DNA from 2 places in the Kosakonia calanthes genome. Region 1 is predicted to be linked to the other one. Evidence: riboswitches for the same ligand, from Rfam matches in the RefSeq annotation. Region 1 holds a riboswitch; the other holds the start of a gene.

Evidence for each region. A riboswitch is a leader RNA that binds a small molecule or an ion and turns the genes downstream of it on or off. The one in region 1 is predicted to bind cobalamin.
Region 2: linked by a shared signal. The riboswitch ahead of AAEY27_RS08545 (cobyrinate a,c-diamide synthase) and the one ahead of btuB (TonB-dependent vitamin B12 receptor BtuB) in region 1 are both predicted to bind cobalamin.

Annotation. Positions count from the first base shown of each region.
Region 1 covers NZ_CP151800.1:4,596,657-4,604,192, reverse strand. Annotated here, with positions in the region: gene sthA (Si-specific NAD(P)(+) transhydrogenase) at 1-906, opposite strand, end outside; gene fabR (HTH-type transcriptional repressor FabR) at 1,103-1,747, shown strand; gene AAEY27_RS21530 (YijD family membrane protein) at 1,751-2,116, shown strand; gene trmA (tRNA (uridine(54)-C5)-methyltransferase TrmA) at 2,160-3,260, opposite strand; cobalamin riboswitch at 3,378-3,548, shown strand; gene btuB (TonB-dependent vitamin B12 receptor BtuB) at 3,615-5,465, shown strand; gene murI (glutamate racemase) at 5,410-6,261, shown strand; rRNA gene AAEY27_RS21510 (16S ribosomal RNA) at 6,619-7,536, shown strand, end outside.
Region 2 covers NZ_CP151800.1:1,827,478-1,835,013, reverse strand. Annotated here, with positions in the region: gene cbiB (adenosylcobinamide-phosphate synthase CbiB) at 1-774, opposite strand, end outside; gene AAEY27_RS08545 (cobyrinate a,c-diamide synthase) at 771-2,150, opposite strand; cobalamin riboswitch at 2,252-2,432, opposite strand; gene pocR (transcriptional regulator PocR) at 2,639-3,550, opposite strand; gene pduF (propanediol diffusion facilitator PduF) at 3,773-4,582, opposite strand; gene pduA (propanediol utilization microcompartment protein PduA) at 5,108-5,392, shown strand; gene pduB (propanediol utilization microcompartment protein PduB) at 5,389-6,195, shown strand; gene pduC (propanediol dehydratase large subunit PduC) at 6,214-7,536, shown strand, end outside.

The DNA.
Region 1 (7,536 bases):
TGCGGTTTGGTACATACTGTTGACCTTCAACTGACCGCGCCCGTCCGCTTCCAGACCAATATTGGCCAGGTGCAGGCTGTCGGTATTCCCGGTGCGCCCGTTGGCATACAGCAGGCAGTCGGCTTTCAGCTTTTTGCCGGATTTCAGGTGCATAATCACGCCATCTTCCAGCGGCTCAATACGTTCGTACTCTTCGTTATGGCGAATCACCACGCCGCTATTCCAGAAGTGGTACGAAAGCGAATCCGACATCTCTTGATCGAGAAACGCCAGCAGCCGATCGCGGGTGTTGATCAGATCCACTTTGACGTTCATTCCGCGGAAGATCGACGCATATTCGCAGCCAATCACCCCGGCGCCATAAATAATCACATGGCGCGGCTCGTGGTGCATGTCGAGAATCGAGTCGCTGTCATAAACGCGCGGATGGGCAAAGTCGACATCACTTGGGCGGTAAGGACGCGAACCGCAGGCAATGACAAACTTATCTGCGGTGATGGTTTCGACGGTGCCGTCGTGACACTCCAGCGCCAACGTGTGGTCATCAATAAAGTGCGCGTTGCCTTCTAAAATTTTGCAGCGATTGCGCTCATAAAAGCCCTGACGCATGTTGGTTTGCTGATTAATGACGCTTTCAGCATGGTTCAGGATATCGGCAAAAGAGGAGCGAAGAAGGCGGGAGTGATCGCTGTAAAGCGGGTTTTGGTTGAATTCGATGATACGGCTAACAGCGTGGCGCAGCGCTTTCGAGGGGATGGTGCCCCAGTGCGTGCAACCGCCGCCAACGTTGTGGTAGCGCTCGATAACCGCTACCCGTGCTCCCTGTTTAACCAGGCCCATGGCTGCACCTTCGCCGCCGGGACCGGAGCCTATTACTATTGCGTCATAATCGTAGGAATGTGGCATGGTAAGGCTTACCTGTTCTTATACATAAAAGCAACATAATACTAACATTAAAGCCGGGATAACCCAATTATCGCTGTGCTTTTTTCCGGTGAGCCAGGAGAAACTGCGCGTAAACAATCAGTCACAATCCAGTACAATCCGATCAGAATTATTCTCTGGTATAGTGCCAGCAGGCCTTTGGAAGGATTCAAACATCGTGATGGGTGTAAGAGCGCAACAAAAAGAAAGAACCCGGCGTTCGCTGGTAGAAGCTGCATTTAGCCAACTTAGCGCTGAGCGAAGCTTTGCCAGCCTGAGCCTGCGAGAAGTCGCCCGCGAGGCGGGCATCGCACCCACGTCTTTTTACCGGCATTTTCGCGACGTGGATGAGCTTGGCCTAACCATGGTGGACGAAAGCGGGCTGATGCTGCGCCAGTTGATGCGCCAGGCGCGTCAACGTATCGCGAAAGGCGGCAGCGTTATTCGCACCTCGGTATCCACTTTTATGGAATTTATCGGCAATAATCCCAACGCATTTCAGCTACTTTTACGGGAGCGCTCCGGAACCTCTGCGGCATTCCGCGCGGCGGTAGCGCGTGAAATTCAGCATTTCATCGCGGAACTTGCCGATTACCTTGAACTCGAAAACCATATGCCGCGCGCTTTCACCGAAGCGCAGGCGGAAGCGATGGTGACGATTGTGTTTAACGCCGGTGCAGAAGCGCTGGACGTGAGCGCAGAGCAGCGCAAGCAGTTAGAAGAGCGGCTGGTATTACAGCTGCGTATGATTTCGAAAGGTGCATATTACTGGTATCGCCGTGAACAGGAAAAAATGGCGCATCAACCGACGAATGAAGGATGAGTAATGAAACAGTCAGGTCAAGATAAAGGTACGTTGCTGCTGGCGCTGATCGCTGGCTTGTCCATTAACGGTACGTTTTCAGCTGTTTTTAGCTCCATCGTGCCGTTTTCGATATTCCCAATTATCTCGCTGGTGCTGACGGTCTATTGCCTGCATCAGCGTTATCAAAACCGCACGATGCCAGTTGGTCTGCCTGGGCTGTCCGCCGCCTGTTTTATTCTGGGCGTGCTGCTATATAGCACCGTGGTGCGTGCGGAATATCCGGACATTGGCTCCAACTTCCTGCCTGCGGTGCTGTCGGTGATTCTGGTGTTCTGGATCGGTTTTCGTCTGCGCGGGCGTAGCCGTAAATACGAAATGTCAGAGTGATCTGTTTGCCGGAGGGCGGTGTCGCTTGCTCCGGCATACGGACTTATTTGCGGGTTAGCAGTACGCCACACTCCATATGGTGCGTGTACGGGAACTGATCAAACAGAGCCAGGCGCGAAACAGTGTGCGTCTGGCTTAATGTTTCCAGGTTCCTACACAGCGTTTCCGGATTGCAGGAAATGTACAGAATTCGCGGGTAAGCCTGCACCATCTTCTCGGTTTCGGCATCGAGCCCACTGCGCGGCGGATCGACGAAAATCGTCTCACATTGATAACTTTTCAGGTCGATTCCTTGCAGCCGATTAAAGGCGCGCACGCCGTTCATGGCCTGGGTAAATTCTTCCGCCGACATGCGGATAATCTGCACGTTATCAATATGGTTCGCAGCAATGTTGTACTGCGCTGCCGCCACGGACGGTTTGGCGATCTCAGTCGCCAGCACGCGGTCAAAATTGCGCGCCAGCGCCAGGGAAAAATTACCGTTGCCGCAATATAACTCCAACAGATCGCCAGTCGCGTTGCGCGTGACATCCAGCGCCCATTCCAGCATCTGAATATTCATCGCCGCGTTCGGTTGGGTAAAGCTGTTCTCGACCTGGCGATAGATCATCTCCCGACCGCCCACAGGCAGACGTTCGTCGACGAAATCCTGATCCAGTTCGATTTTAGTTTTCGTCGCGCGGCCAATGATTTGCACATTCAGGTTTTGCGCACGCAGCGCATCGCGCAGGCGCGTCGCTTCTTCCTGCCACTGTTCATCCAGCTTTTTGTGATACAGCAGTGTGACAATCGCCTGGTTGCTCAGCGTGCTCAGATAATCAATCTGAAACAGCTTGTGGCGCAGCGTTTTGTTGTCGCGCACCGCATCAATCATCACTTTCATTAACTGATTAATCAGCTCGCTCGCCGCCGGGAAGCTGTCGACGCGAATACGCGATTTTGTCTGCTGATCGAAGATGATGTGGTAGAGATCGTCGCCGTCATGCCATAAACGGAACTCGGCGCGCATGCGGTAATGGCTGACCGGTGAGCGGAACACCTCCGGAAGCGGCGCGGAAAAGGGCGTCATCAGTGATTGCAGACGCACGACTTTTTCGGCCAGTTGGGCTTCGTATTGATCTGTCGGCAGGTGTTCTGGGGTCATGGCGCTTCCTGAGAGATTATGAATAACGCGGCGATTGTAGGGATTGCTCACGGGATGTCCAGCCCCGGATGTGAGCGAAATACTCACTTAGCAGTCTGGACATCTATGTGTAACAGAATGTAGCATCCCTGTTCCGGTCCTGTGAGTTAAAAGGGAACCCAGTGTAAATCTGGGGCTGACGCGCAGCGGTAAGGATTAAGGTGAGAGGACAGACACTGCCTGCGGGTGGGAAGTCGCCATCTCGTTGTACCTCCAAGCCCGAAGACCTGCCGGAATACGTCGCATCTGGTTAACATCATCGCGAGCTATTGATGGAACCTGCGGCATCCTTTTTATTTTGTGGATGCTTTCACAATGATTAAAAAAGCTTCGCTGCTGACGGCGCTCTCCGTCACGGCATTTTCCGGCTGGGCGCAAGACAGCGGTTCAGACAATTTGGTGGTGACAGCAAATCGTTTTCAACAACCCGTCAAGACGGTGCTGGCGCCGACGGAAGTCGTCACGCGTGAGGATATCGATCGCTGGCAGTCACAGTCGCTGATCGATGTACTGCGCCGTTTGCCTGGCGTGGATATCGCGCAAAATGGCGGTATGGGGCAAACCGCTTCTGTTTATGTACGTGGTACGGAAGCCAAACACCTTTTGCTGCTTATTGATGGCGTGCCGGTTGCGCGCTCCGGGATTTCCAACAATCCCGAACTCAATCAAATCCCGCTTTCTCTGGTGCAACGCGTTGAATACATTCGCGGGCCGCGCTCTGCCGTTTACGGTTCCGGGGCGATCGGTGGCGTGGTAAACGTCATCACCCTAACGGGAGATGGGAAATCGCAAATCAACGCCGGTATCGGTTCGAAGGGTTATCAAACCTACGATGGCACCGTGCGCCAGCGTTTCGGCGACACTGTGGTCACGGCGGCTGGCTCTTATACCAGCAAGCGTGGATTTAACGTTCAGCCGGATTCGACCTGGGATCATGACGACGACCGCGATGGCTATCGCAATAAAACCTTCTGGGGCAGTTTACAGCACAAGTTCAATGAGAACGTCGACGGCTTCTTTCGCGGCTACAACTTTACCAACAATGTCGATTACGACCTGGGCAGCGCGCCGTATAGCCCGGAGTACAGCGCTGATGAACGTCAGCTCTATGTGCAAGGCTGGGATACTGGGCTGAACTTCCAGCAGGGAATTTACTCTTCGCAGTTGCTGGCGAGCTACCAGAAAAGTAAAGACTACAACTACAGCAGCATCTATGGTCGTTATAACGACGGCACCACACTGGATGATATGGAACAGCGTTATATCCAGTGGGGCAACAATGTTGCCGTGGGTAAAGGTTTTATCGGAGCGGGCGCAGACTGGAAACAGGAGCGCTTGATCGCGTCGAATCAAAGCACGCGTGATAATTATGACCGCGATAATACAGGTCTCTACCTGAATGGGATGCAGCAGTTTGGCGACGTTACGCTTGAAGCATCCGGTCGCGAAGATAAAGATGATGAATTTGGCTGGCACGGCACCTGGCAGACTGCCGCAGGTTGGGAGTTTATCGAGAATTACCGCCTGACGGTTTCTTACGGCACGGGCTTCCTCGCGCCTTCGTTGGGCCAGCAGTATGGCGCTAAGCGTTTTGGTATCGCCGCAAACCCGGATCTCAAACCGGAAGAGTCAAAACAATGGGAAGCCGGTATCGAAGGGTTAACGGGTCCGGTTGACTGGCGCTTGTCGGCCTATCGCTATGAAATCGAGAACCTTATTACCTATAGTGATACGGCTTATTACAACGTTAACTCTGCCACAATCAAAGGCGTGGAGTGGACCGGCAGCGTGGATACGGGCATTTTCTCGCATCGCGTCACGCTGCAATACATTGACCCGCGTAATGATGAGAATAACGAAGTTCTGGCGCGTCGCGCGAAACGCCAGGCGAAGTACCAGCTTGACTGGTCCGTATTGAATGTTGATATGGATCTGGCCTGGGAGTACTTCGGTAAGCGTTATGACAACCCAACTTCGGCCTATAACTCTGTGCAACGTATTCTGCCAAGTTATAGCACCGTCGATTTTTCTGCCTCATATCCTGTGACCTCTCATCTGACAGTTCGTGGTAAAATCGCGAACTTGTTCGATAAAGAGTACGAGACAGCTTATGGCTACCAAACTGCAGGACGGGAATATACCTTGTCTGGCAGCTACACCTTCTGACGCGCGTCCCACCGTCCTGGTGTTTGACTCCGGCGTCGGTGGGTTATCCGTTTATGATGAGATCCGGCATCTCCTGCCGGATCTGCATTACATCTACGCGTTTGATAATGTCGCTTTTCCTTATGGAGAGAAAAGCGAAGCGTTTATCGTTGAACGCGTCGTTGAAATTGTCACCGCCGTTCAGGCGCAATACCCCCTCTCGCTGGCCGTTATCGCCTGTAATACGGCAAGCACCGTTTCTCTGCCCGCGCTGCGTGATAAATTCACTTTTCCTGTTGTGGGCGTTGTACCTGCCATTAAACCAGCGGCGCGCTTAACGGCGAACGGTATTGTGGGTTTACTGGCGACGCGCGGTACGGTGAAGCGTCCTTATACGCACGAGCTGATCGCGCGTTTCGCGAATGAATGCCGGATTGAGATGCTGGGTTCGGCTGAGCTGGTGGAACTGGCCGAAGCGAAACTGCACGGTGCACCCGTACCGCTCGAAGAGTTGCGTCGTATTCTGCGCCCCTGGCTGCGCATGAAGGAACCGCCGGATACCGTGGTTTTAGGTTGTACGCATTTTCCCTTATTACAAGAAGAGTTATTGCAGGTCTTGCCTGAAGGTACGCGTCTGGTGGATTCCGGCTCGGCGATTGCACGTCGAACCGCCTGGCTTCTTGAACACGAAGCGCCTGATGCAAAATCTTGTGCCGACAATATTGCGTATTGCATGGCGCTCACGCCAGAGACCGCACAATTAGTGCCCGTTTTGCAGCGCTACGGGTTCAAAAAGCTCGAAAAACTGGCTGTTTAGGGCGGTTTTGCGCAAAAAAGAGGCGGTTGAAAAGTTTTTTGAATTTAGGGGTTGTCAGCCGGAATTAACTCCCTATAATGCGCCTCCACTGACACGGCACAACGGCAGACACACCGGCCTGTCAGGTGAAGAATTCTGAAAATAATCAGTTGACTTCACGGCGGGAAAGCGTAATATGCACACCCCGCGCCGCAGCGAAAAGCGAGGCGGCACTGCTCTTTAACAATTTATCAGACAATCTGTGTGGGCACTCAGGGGATATGGATTCTTGAACGTCGCAAGACGCTAAATGAATACCAAGTCTCACGGGTGAACACGTAATTCATTACGAAGTTTAATTCAGTGAGCATCAAACTTAAATTGAAGAGTTTGATCATGGCTCAGATTGAACGCTGGCGGCAGGCCTAACACATGCAAGTCGGACGGTAACAGGAAGCAGCTTGCTGCTTCGCTGACGAGTGGCGGACGGGTGAGTAAAGTCTGGGAAACTGCCTGATGGAGGGGGATAACTACTGGAAACGGTAGCTAATACCGCATAACGTCGCAAGACCAAAGAGGGGGACCTTCGGGCCTCTTGCCATCAGATGTGCCCAGATGGGATTAGCTAGTAGGTGGGGTAAAGGCTCACCTAGGCGACGATCCCTAGCTGGTCTGAGAGGATGACCAGCCACACTGGAACTGAGACACGGTCCAGACTCCTACGGGAGGCAGCAGTGGGGAATATTGCACAATGGGCGCAAGCCTGATGCAGCCATGCCGCGTGTATGAAGAAGGCCTTCGGGTTGTAAAGTACTTTCAGCGGGGAGGAAGGGGGAATGGTTAATAACCATTTTCATTGACGTTACCCGCAGAAGAAGCACCGGCTAACTCCGTGCCAGCAGCCGCGGTAATACGGAGGGTGCAAGCGTTAATCGGAATTACTGGGCGTAAAGCGCACGCAGGCGGTCTGTCAAGTCGGATGTGAAATCCCCGGGCTCAACCTGGGAACTGCATTCGAAACTGGCAGGCTTGAGTCTCGTAGAGGGAGGTAGAATTCCAGGTGTAGCGGTGAAATGCGTAGAGATCTGGAGGAATACCGGTGGCGAAGGCGGCCTCCTGGACGAAGACTGACGCTCAGGTGCGAAAGCGTGGGGAGCAAACAGGATTAGATACCCTGGTAGTCCACGCCGTAAACGATGTCGACTTGGAGGTTGTGCCCTTGAGGCGTGGCTTCCGGAGCTAACGCGTTAAGTCGACCGCCTGGGGAGTACGGCCGCAAGGTTAAAACTCAAATGA
Region 2 (7,536 bases), 2.0 Mb from region 1:
GAGCGCACCGGCGACAGTACCTTCCGGCCAGGCGCAGTTCGGGCTGCTGTGGTTGCGTCGGTCGCGAAAACCAATGCGCCATGCCGCGCGGGCGTTGTTGCGCGCAAACCACGCTGCCACGCTCAATAGCAGCCAGCTCAGGCGCGCCGGAATAAAGTTGGCGACATCATCCAGCCGCGCGCTGACCATACCGATAGCGCGGTATTTTTCGTGTTTGTAGCCAACCATTGAATCGAGCGTGTTCACCGCTTTGTAGGCCATCGCCAGCGGCGCGCCGCCGAGCAGCAAAAAGAACAGCGGGGCGATCACCCCATCGACGGTGTTTTCCGCCACGGTTTCGACCACCGCGCGGGTGATCTGCGGCGGCTGAAGTTGCGCGGTATCGCGCCCGACAATCCACGATAGTTTTTCGCGGCTTTCGGCGAGCGAGCCGTGGCGCAGCGCTTTTTCCACCTCGCGCGCCATATCCGCCAGGCAGCGCGTCGCGAGCGTGGTGTAAATCATCCACACTTCCACACACCAGCCGAACCACGGGTGAATCGCATTCGCCAGCGCCAGCACACCCCAGGCTACGGCCCAGGTCACACCAACCACCAGCAACCACATCACCCCGCCGCCAAGGCGTAATGTGCTCTCGCTGCGGCACACTTTGCGCACGGCGCGCTGCGTCAAGCTGATAAACGCGCCAATCCAGCGCACCGGATGCGGCCAGTGCGGCGGGTCGCCAAGCAGACCATCGAGTAAAAAAGCCACACACCAGGCCAGCAACGTCATTGCACACTCCTTGCGGCGGCAAACCAGTGGTTGAGCATGTGCGGGCGCTGGCCAAAATGCAGATGCAAATAGCTGGCGAAGGTGTTGCCGACCTGCCAACCGCCCTGCCAGCGTTTGAGTTCTTCGCCATCACGGGTTTTGTGGCAATCCAGTACGGCATCCACTGCCGGGGTAAAGTCCGAGTAGTGAAATTCATGCCCGCGGAGCGTTTCACCGGGCGCGGCCAGCAACGTCTGCTGCATAGCGCGGGCTTCGCAGTAGCCAAAGCGGGTCAGCCGTTTGCCCATTTGACTGCGACCGGGGATCACACCGACCATTGGCCATGCGTTGCCATCGGCATCGCACAGTGAATCACCGAGATACATCAGGCCGCCGCATTCGGCGTAGATCGCCACGCCGCGCTGGTGCGCCGCGCGAATGGCCGCCAGCATCGGCTGGTTTGCAGACAACGCGCGGGCGTGTAGTTCCGGGTAGCCGCCGCCGAGCCACATCATCTGGCAATCGGGCAGTTCGCGGTCATGCAGCGGGCTAAAACGCACAATGCGTACGCCCGCGCGCTCCAGCAATTGCAGGTTATCGGGGTAATAAAAGTTGAAGGCTTCATCCTCGGCTAACGCCAGCGTCAGCCCGGCGCCCGCCTGTTCAGACGGGCATTTCGGCCATTCCCCTGCGGGAAGAGAGGAAAGCTTGCTCACATTAAGCAAGCGGTCAATATCCAGCGTTTGCGCCAACAGGTCCGCGAAGCTCTGCCACGGCTGCATTGCCACCCCCGATTCGCGGGCGGTGACGAGCCCAAGGTGGCGCTCCGGCAGCGACACATCCGGCGCGACCGGCACATAACCCAGCACCGGCACATCGCAGTAGTGTTCAATGGCCAGTTTGAGTAACTGAAAGTGGCTGTCGCTGTTGACGCGATTAACGATCACCCCGGCAATGGACAACTGCGGGTCGAAGTGTTGAAAGCCCATCACCGTGGCGGCAATGGAGGTGGAAACCGCTTTGCCATCGACCAATAAAATGACCGGCACGCCAAGCTGTTTTGCCAGCGCGGCGCTGCTGCAATAGTGGGGGTCGGTGCCGTAGCCGTCATAAAGCCCCATCACGCCTTCGATCACAGCGACGTCGGCGGCGAGCAGGTGTTCAGTAAAGAGGGCATTCAGTGTGGCTTCCGGCAGCATAAAGCTGTCGAGGTTGCGGGAAGGCACGCCGGAAATGGCGCTGTGCCAGGCGGTATCGAGATAGTCCGGCCCGATTTTGAAGGGCTGTACGCGCAAGCCCCGGCGCTGCAACGCAGTAAGCAGTCCCAGCGTGACGGTGGTTTTCCCACAGCCGCTGCCGGTTCCGGCAAGGATAAAGGCGCTGCGCCTGTCTGACATTCCTGAAGCCCCATTGCGGGTGGAAAAGATGAAGTCAGGACGCGCGTTTACCCGGTCTTTCGACCGTACGCTTCTGAGCAACCCACTTCCCACCGAAGTTGTTGATAGATGTCCATCAGGTCGGTCTTCTGGCTTCGCGTCGTCCTCGCCCGTCCTTCCCGATCGTACGATCAGTGGTGATTACGGGGTCGTCAGCTTCACAGCAGCGGGGGCTGCGGGGGATTCTCACCCCCTTCCCTGCCACAACATTATCGTGGCGTAACCTGTTGGATTGTTTATCACGGTGAGTACTTATTCCCCGCGATGTTTCCCTGCAAGCACTATATCGCAGCAGGGAAATAAAAACTGGTTCAGTTTATCTTTGCATGAACACTATTTTGTTGCGCTATAACAATTTATTGCTCAGACCATTCACAAATACCTTATCTATTAAGGCTTGAGAAAGAGCTTACTGGCGTTTCAAATAACAATTTATTGTCATCAGAAATTTAATCGCCGTCATAGTTTGCATTATTCTGCAAACGAAATACCTGCGGCGTTACCTGATAGGTCTGCCGAAAAACTTTGCAAAAATAGCTGGTTTGCGAAAAACCTAAATTACGGGCAATACTGGCGATGCTCCAGTCGCTATGACGGAGCATTTCCCGCGCGCTAGCCATACGTTGCTGGTTGACCCACGCGTTAAAGCCAATGCCCTGATATTTTTTAAACAACTTGCTGAAATAGTAAGGGCTGAGATAAACATGCGCGGCAACGTCTTCGAGCCGCAACTCATCGGACAAATGGGCGTCGATATAGCGCAGCGCCTTCTTCATTTTGCTGTCGTGCGGCCCCTGATTACGAGCAGCGCGAGCCGAATCCGACTGCTGCTGTTGGTCTTTGATGACCACGAAATTAAGCTGTTTTTTCAGACAATTTTCGACAATAAGCTGCAACAAATCCGCCGAGGCAATCACGCGCGAATAGTCCATTTCCGGCACGCAGTGAAACGCGTCGACCAGCGTCGGGTCGGCCTGCCAGCGGTCGTCAATATTGAGAATATCCACCAGCTCCACGCCGTCTTTATCACGCAGACGCACCTGTCCGCACAGCACAAACCCCACCAGATGCCCGGCAATCACCAGTGGGATCGAAAAATCAGTGAGCCCGGCATGACAGCGATAAATGCAGGGCTGGTTCGATTTGGAGGCTTCAAAACCGCCACAGCGATCGCTCATGCGACAACGAATGCTGTGCTGCGGATGCTGTCGCATACGCTGGCAAAACGGGGTGAAATTGAACAGCTCGGAAATCTCTTCGCCGTGGATATTCACCACAACAACGGCCAGACCGGTGGCTTGTGCAAAATCCTGGGCGATTTTATTAATGAGTTCGGAGTTTAGTGTACTCGCAGAAATCATGATAAAACCTCTCAGTGAATTTTAATTTATTGTTATAAACAACGTGATTTGTTTACAGTTCAGGATCTTCTTACAACGAAACTTAATAATCCCGAGCACTAAACAAAAATCAAGATAACAAAAGTCTCCCATCCCTGGGAGGCGATTTAATGCGTTCAGGAAAGCAGATCACGAAATATATTCATTCCACTGCAAGCTGTTTCTTAATTGGTTGATCAGCCATCAGCTCTGTTTTTCTTTTAGCTCGCCCGTATTTCCCGGTAGATTTTTGCCAATCAGATAGCGGTAACAGGCCGCACCGGCGCAGGCACCGATAATAGGAGCGACGATCGGCACAATAAAGTAAGGAATTTCGCGCCCGCCGGTCATTGCTGTTTCGCCCCAACCGGCAAAGAAGATAAACAGCTTCGGCCCAAAATCACGCGCGGGGTTCATCGCGAACCCGGTCAGCGGCCCCATCGACGCGCCGATCACCGCCACCAGAAGGCCAATCAACAGCGGTGCCAGCGGCCCGCGCGGCACGCCGTTACCGTCATCGGTCAGCGCCATGATCACCCCCATCAGAATCGAGGTGATGACCACTTCCACCAGCGCCGCCTGCCAGACATTCAGCGCCGCTGCGGGATAGGTAGTAAACAGCGCCGCCAGTTGCAGACTCTCCAGACTGCCCCGCACCAGGTGATGCGCGGCCTCGTATTCCAGAAACAGATTGCGGTACAGCAGATAAGCCAATGCCGCGCCGCCAAACCCTCCGGCGATTTGCGCCAGGCTATACGGCAGCACTTTGCGACCGGGAAAACGGGCAAACAGCCACAGCGCAACGGTAATCGCCGGGTTCAGATGCGCGCCTGAAATGCCCGCCGTCAGGTAAACCGCCAGCGAAATACCCAACCCCCAAATAATGCAAATTTCCCACAGCCCAAGCGTCGCACCCGCCACTTTCATGGCGCACAGGCAGCCGATACCAAAAAACAGAAACAGACCGGTGCCTAAAAATTCGGCGATACATTGCGCCCTTAGTGAATCATTCATTGTGTCACCTTCCAGGTAGAGTCAGACCTCACCAGCACCCCTGAAGCTGGTGGCAGAGTACAACGCCGCACACTATAGGAATGCGTAGGGGAAAAGTGTTGGCAACCTCCGGGCAAAAAGACCTAAAAAGTCGTCAGGCAATAACACTATTTTGTTATGCCGAATAACTATTTCCTTTAGCCATCACGACTTATTTCGCTCTTATTTAACAGCGACCGATAACAGATTCTTGTTATTTTTGTTATTCGGTTTTCCGGCCTTGCTCACAAAATCTTTCCGCACGCGCAATTACTCCTTCATATTTATTTTGTCACGCCGAAAAATGTAAATTTGATATTGTAATAACAATAATTTGCTATCAAACAACACAACAAATACACATAAAAATCATCAGTTTAAAATATACATCAGCAATTTATTCTTTTAATCACACCAGGAAGTTTTTCACATAAGTTCAAGAGAGCCATTCTTTTTCCTCGCTTATTTGTATAGTCCAAAAATCAGGACAACCTTATCGAGGTCTTTATGCAACAAGAAGCATTAGGAATGGTGGAAACCAAAGGCTTAACTGCCGCGATTGAAGCCGCCGACGCGATGGTGAAATCAGCCAATGTGATGTTAGTGGGCTACGAAAAAATAGGTTCTGGCCTGGTCACCGTTATTGTTCGCGGCGATGTCGGGGCGGTGAAAGCGGCAACCGATGCCGGAGCAGCAGCCGCTGCGCAGGTGGGAGAAGTGAAAGCCGTACACGTCATCCCACGCCCGCATACCGATGTTGAAAAACTCTTACCGAAGGGAATTAGCCAATGAGCAGCAATGAGCTGGTGGAACAGATCATGGCTCAGGTGGTCGCGCGCGTATCGGCACCCCAGGCCTCCCCTGATGTCACCCACATAAAACGAGAGACGGCTATGGCAGAAAAAAGCTGCAGTTTAACGGAGTTTGTCGGCACCGCTATCGGCGACACCGTCGGTCTGGTGATTGCCAACGTAGATAGCGCACTGCTTGACGCAATGAAGCTGGAAAAACGTTTTCGTTCGATAGGCATTCTCGGCGCACGTACCGGCGCAGGCCCGCACATTATGGCGGCGGACGAGGCGGTGAAAGCCACCAACACCGAAGTGGTGAGCATTGAATTGCCGCGCGATACCAAAGGCGGCGCTGGTCACGGCTCGCTGATCCTGTTCGGCGGGAATGATGTTTCCGACGTCAAACGCGCGGTGGAAGTGGCGCTTAAAGAGTTGGATCGCACCTTCGGCGATGTGTACGCCAATGACGCTGGTCATATCGAGCTGCAATACACCGCCCGCGCCAGCTACGCGCTGGAAAAAGCGTTTGGCGCGCCGGTGGGTCGCTCCTGCGGGGTGATTGTTGGCGCCCCGGCGTCGGTGGGCGTGCTGATGGCTGATACCGCCCTGAAATCCGCCAATGTAGAAGTGGTGGCCTACAGCTCACCGGCCAAAGGCACTAGCTTCTCGAACGAAGCGATTCTGATCATCTCCGGGGACTCCGGCGCGGTACGCCAGGCGGTGATTTCCGCCCGCGAAATCGGCAAAACCGTGCTTGGCACGCTGGGCGCGGAGCCGAAAAACGATCGCCCGTCCTACATCTGATAACAGAGAGGCTGTTTCATGAGATCGAAACGATTTGAAGCGCTGGCGAAACGCCCTGTTAACCAGGACGGCTTTGTGAAGGAGTGGATCGAAGAAGGCTTTATTGCAATGGAAAGCCCGAACGATCCGAAACCGTCCATTCGCATCGTCAACGGCATGGTCACTGAGCTTGACGGAAAATCCGCCAAAGAGTTTGACCTGATTGACCACTTTATTGCCCGTTACGGCATCAACCTTGCGCGCGCCGAAGAAGTGATGGCGATGGATTCGGTGAAGCTCGCCAATATGCTGTGCGATCCGAACGTCAAACGCAGCGACATTGTGCCGCTGACCACTGCAATGACCCCGGCGAAGATTGTTGAAGTGATGTCGCAGATGAACGTCGTGGAGATGATGATGGCGATGCAGAAAATGCGCGCCCGCCGCACGCCGTCACAGCAAGCGCACGTCACCAACGTCAAAGACAACCCGGTGCAGATCGCCGCCGACGCCGCAGAAGGCGCATGGCGCGGTTTTGACGAACAAGAAACCACCGTCGCGGTGGCGCGTTACGCACCGTTTAACGCCATCGCCCTGCTGGTCGGTTCGCAGGTTGGTCGCCCCGGCGTATTAACGCAGTGTTCGCTGGAAGAAGCCACCGAGCTGAAACTCGGCATGCTCGGCCACACCTGCTATGCGGAAACCATCTCGGTTTACGGCACCGAACCGGTGTTTACCGACGGGGACGATACGCCGTGGTCGAAAGGCTTTCTCGCCTCGTCTTATGCTTCACGTGGCTTGAAAATGCGCTTTACCTCCGGTTCTGGCTCCGAAGTGCAAATGGGTTACGCCGAAGGGAAATCGATGCTTTATCTCGAAGCGCGCTGCATTTACATCACCAAAGCGGCGGGCGTTCAGGGGCTGCAAAACGGCTCGGTAAGCTGCATCGGCGTACCTTCCGCCGTGCCGTCGGGGATTCGCGCCGTACTGGCGGAAAACCTGATTTGCTCGGCGTTGGATCTCGAATGCGCCTCCAGTAACGACCAGACCTTTACCCACTCGGATATGCGCCGTACCGCGCGTCTGCTGATGCAGTTCCTGCCTGGTACTGACTTTATCTCCTCCGGTTATTCGGCGGTGCCGAACTACGACAACATGTTCGCCGGTTCCAATGAAGATGCGGAAGATTTCGACGACTACAACGTGTTGCAGCGCGACCTGAAAGTCGATGGCGGCCTGCGCCCGGTACGTGAAGAAGACGTGATTGCGATCCGCAACAAAGCGGCGCGCGCATTACAAGCCGTTTTCGCGGGAATGGGGCTACCGCCGATCACTGACGAAGAGGTAGAAGCGGCGACCTAT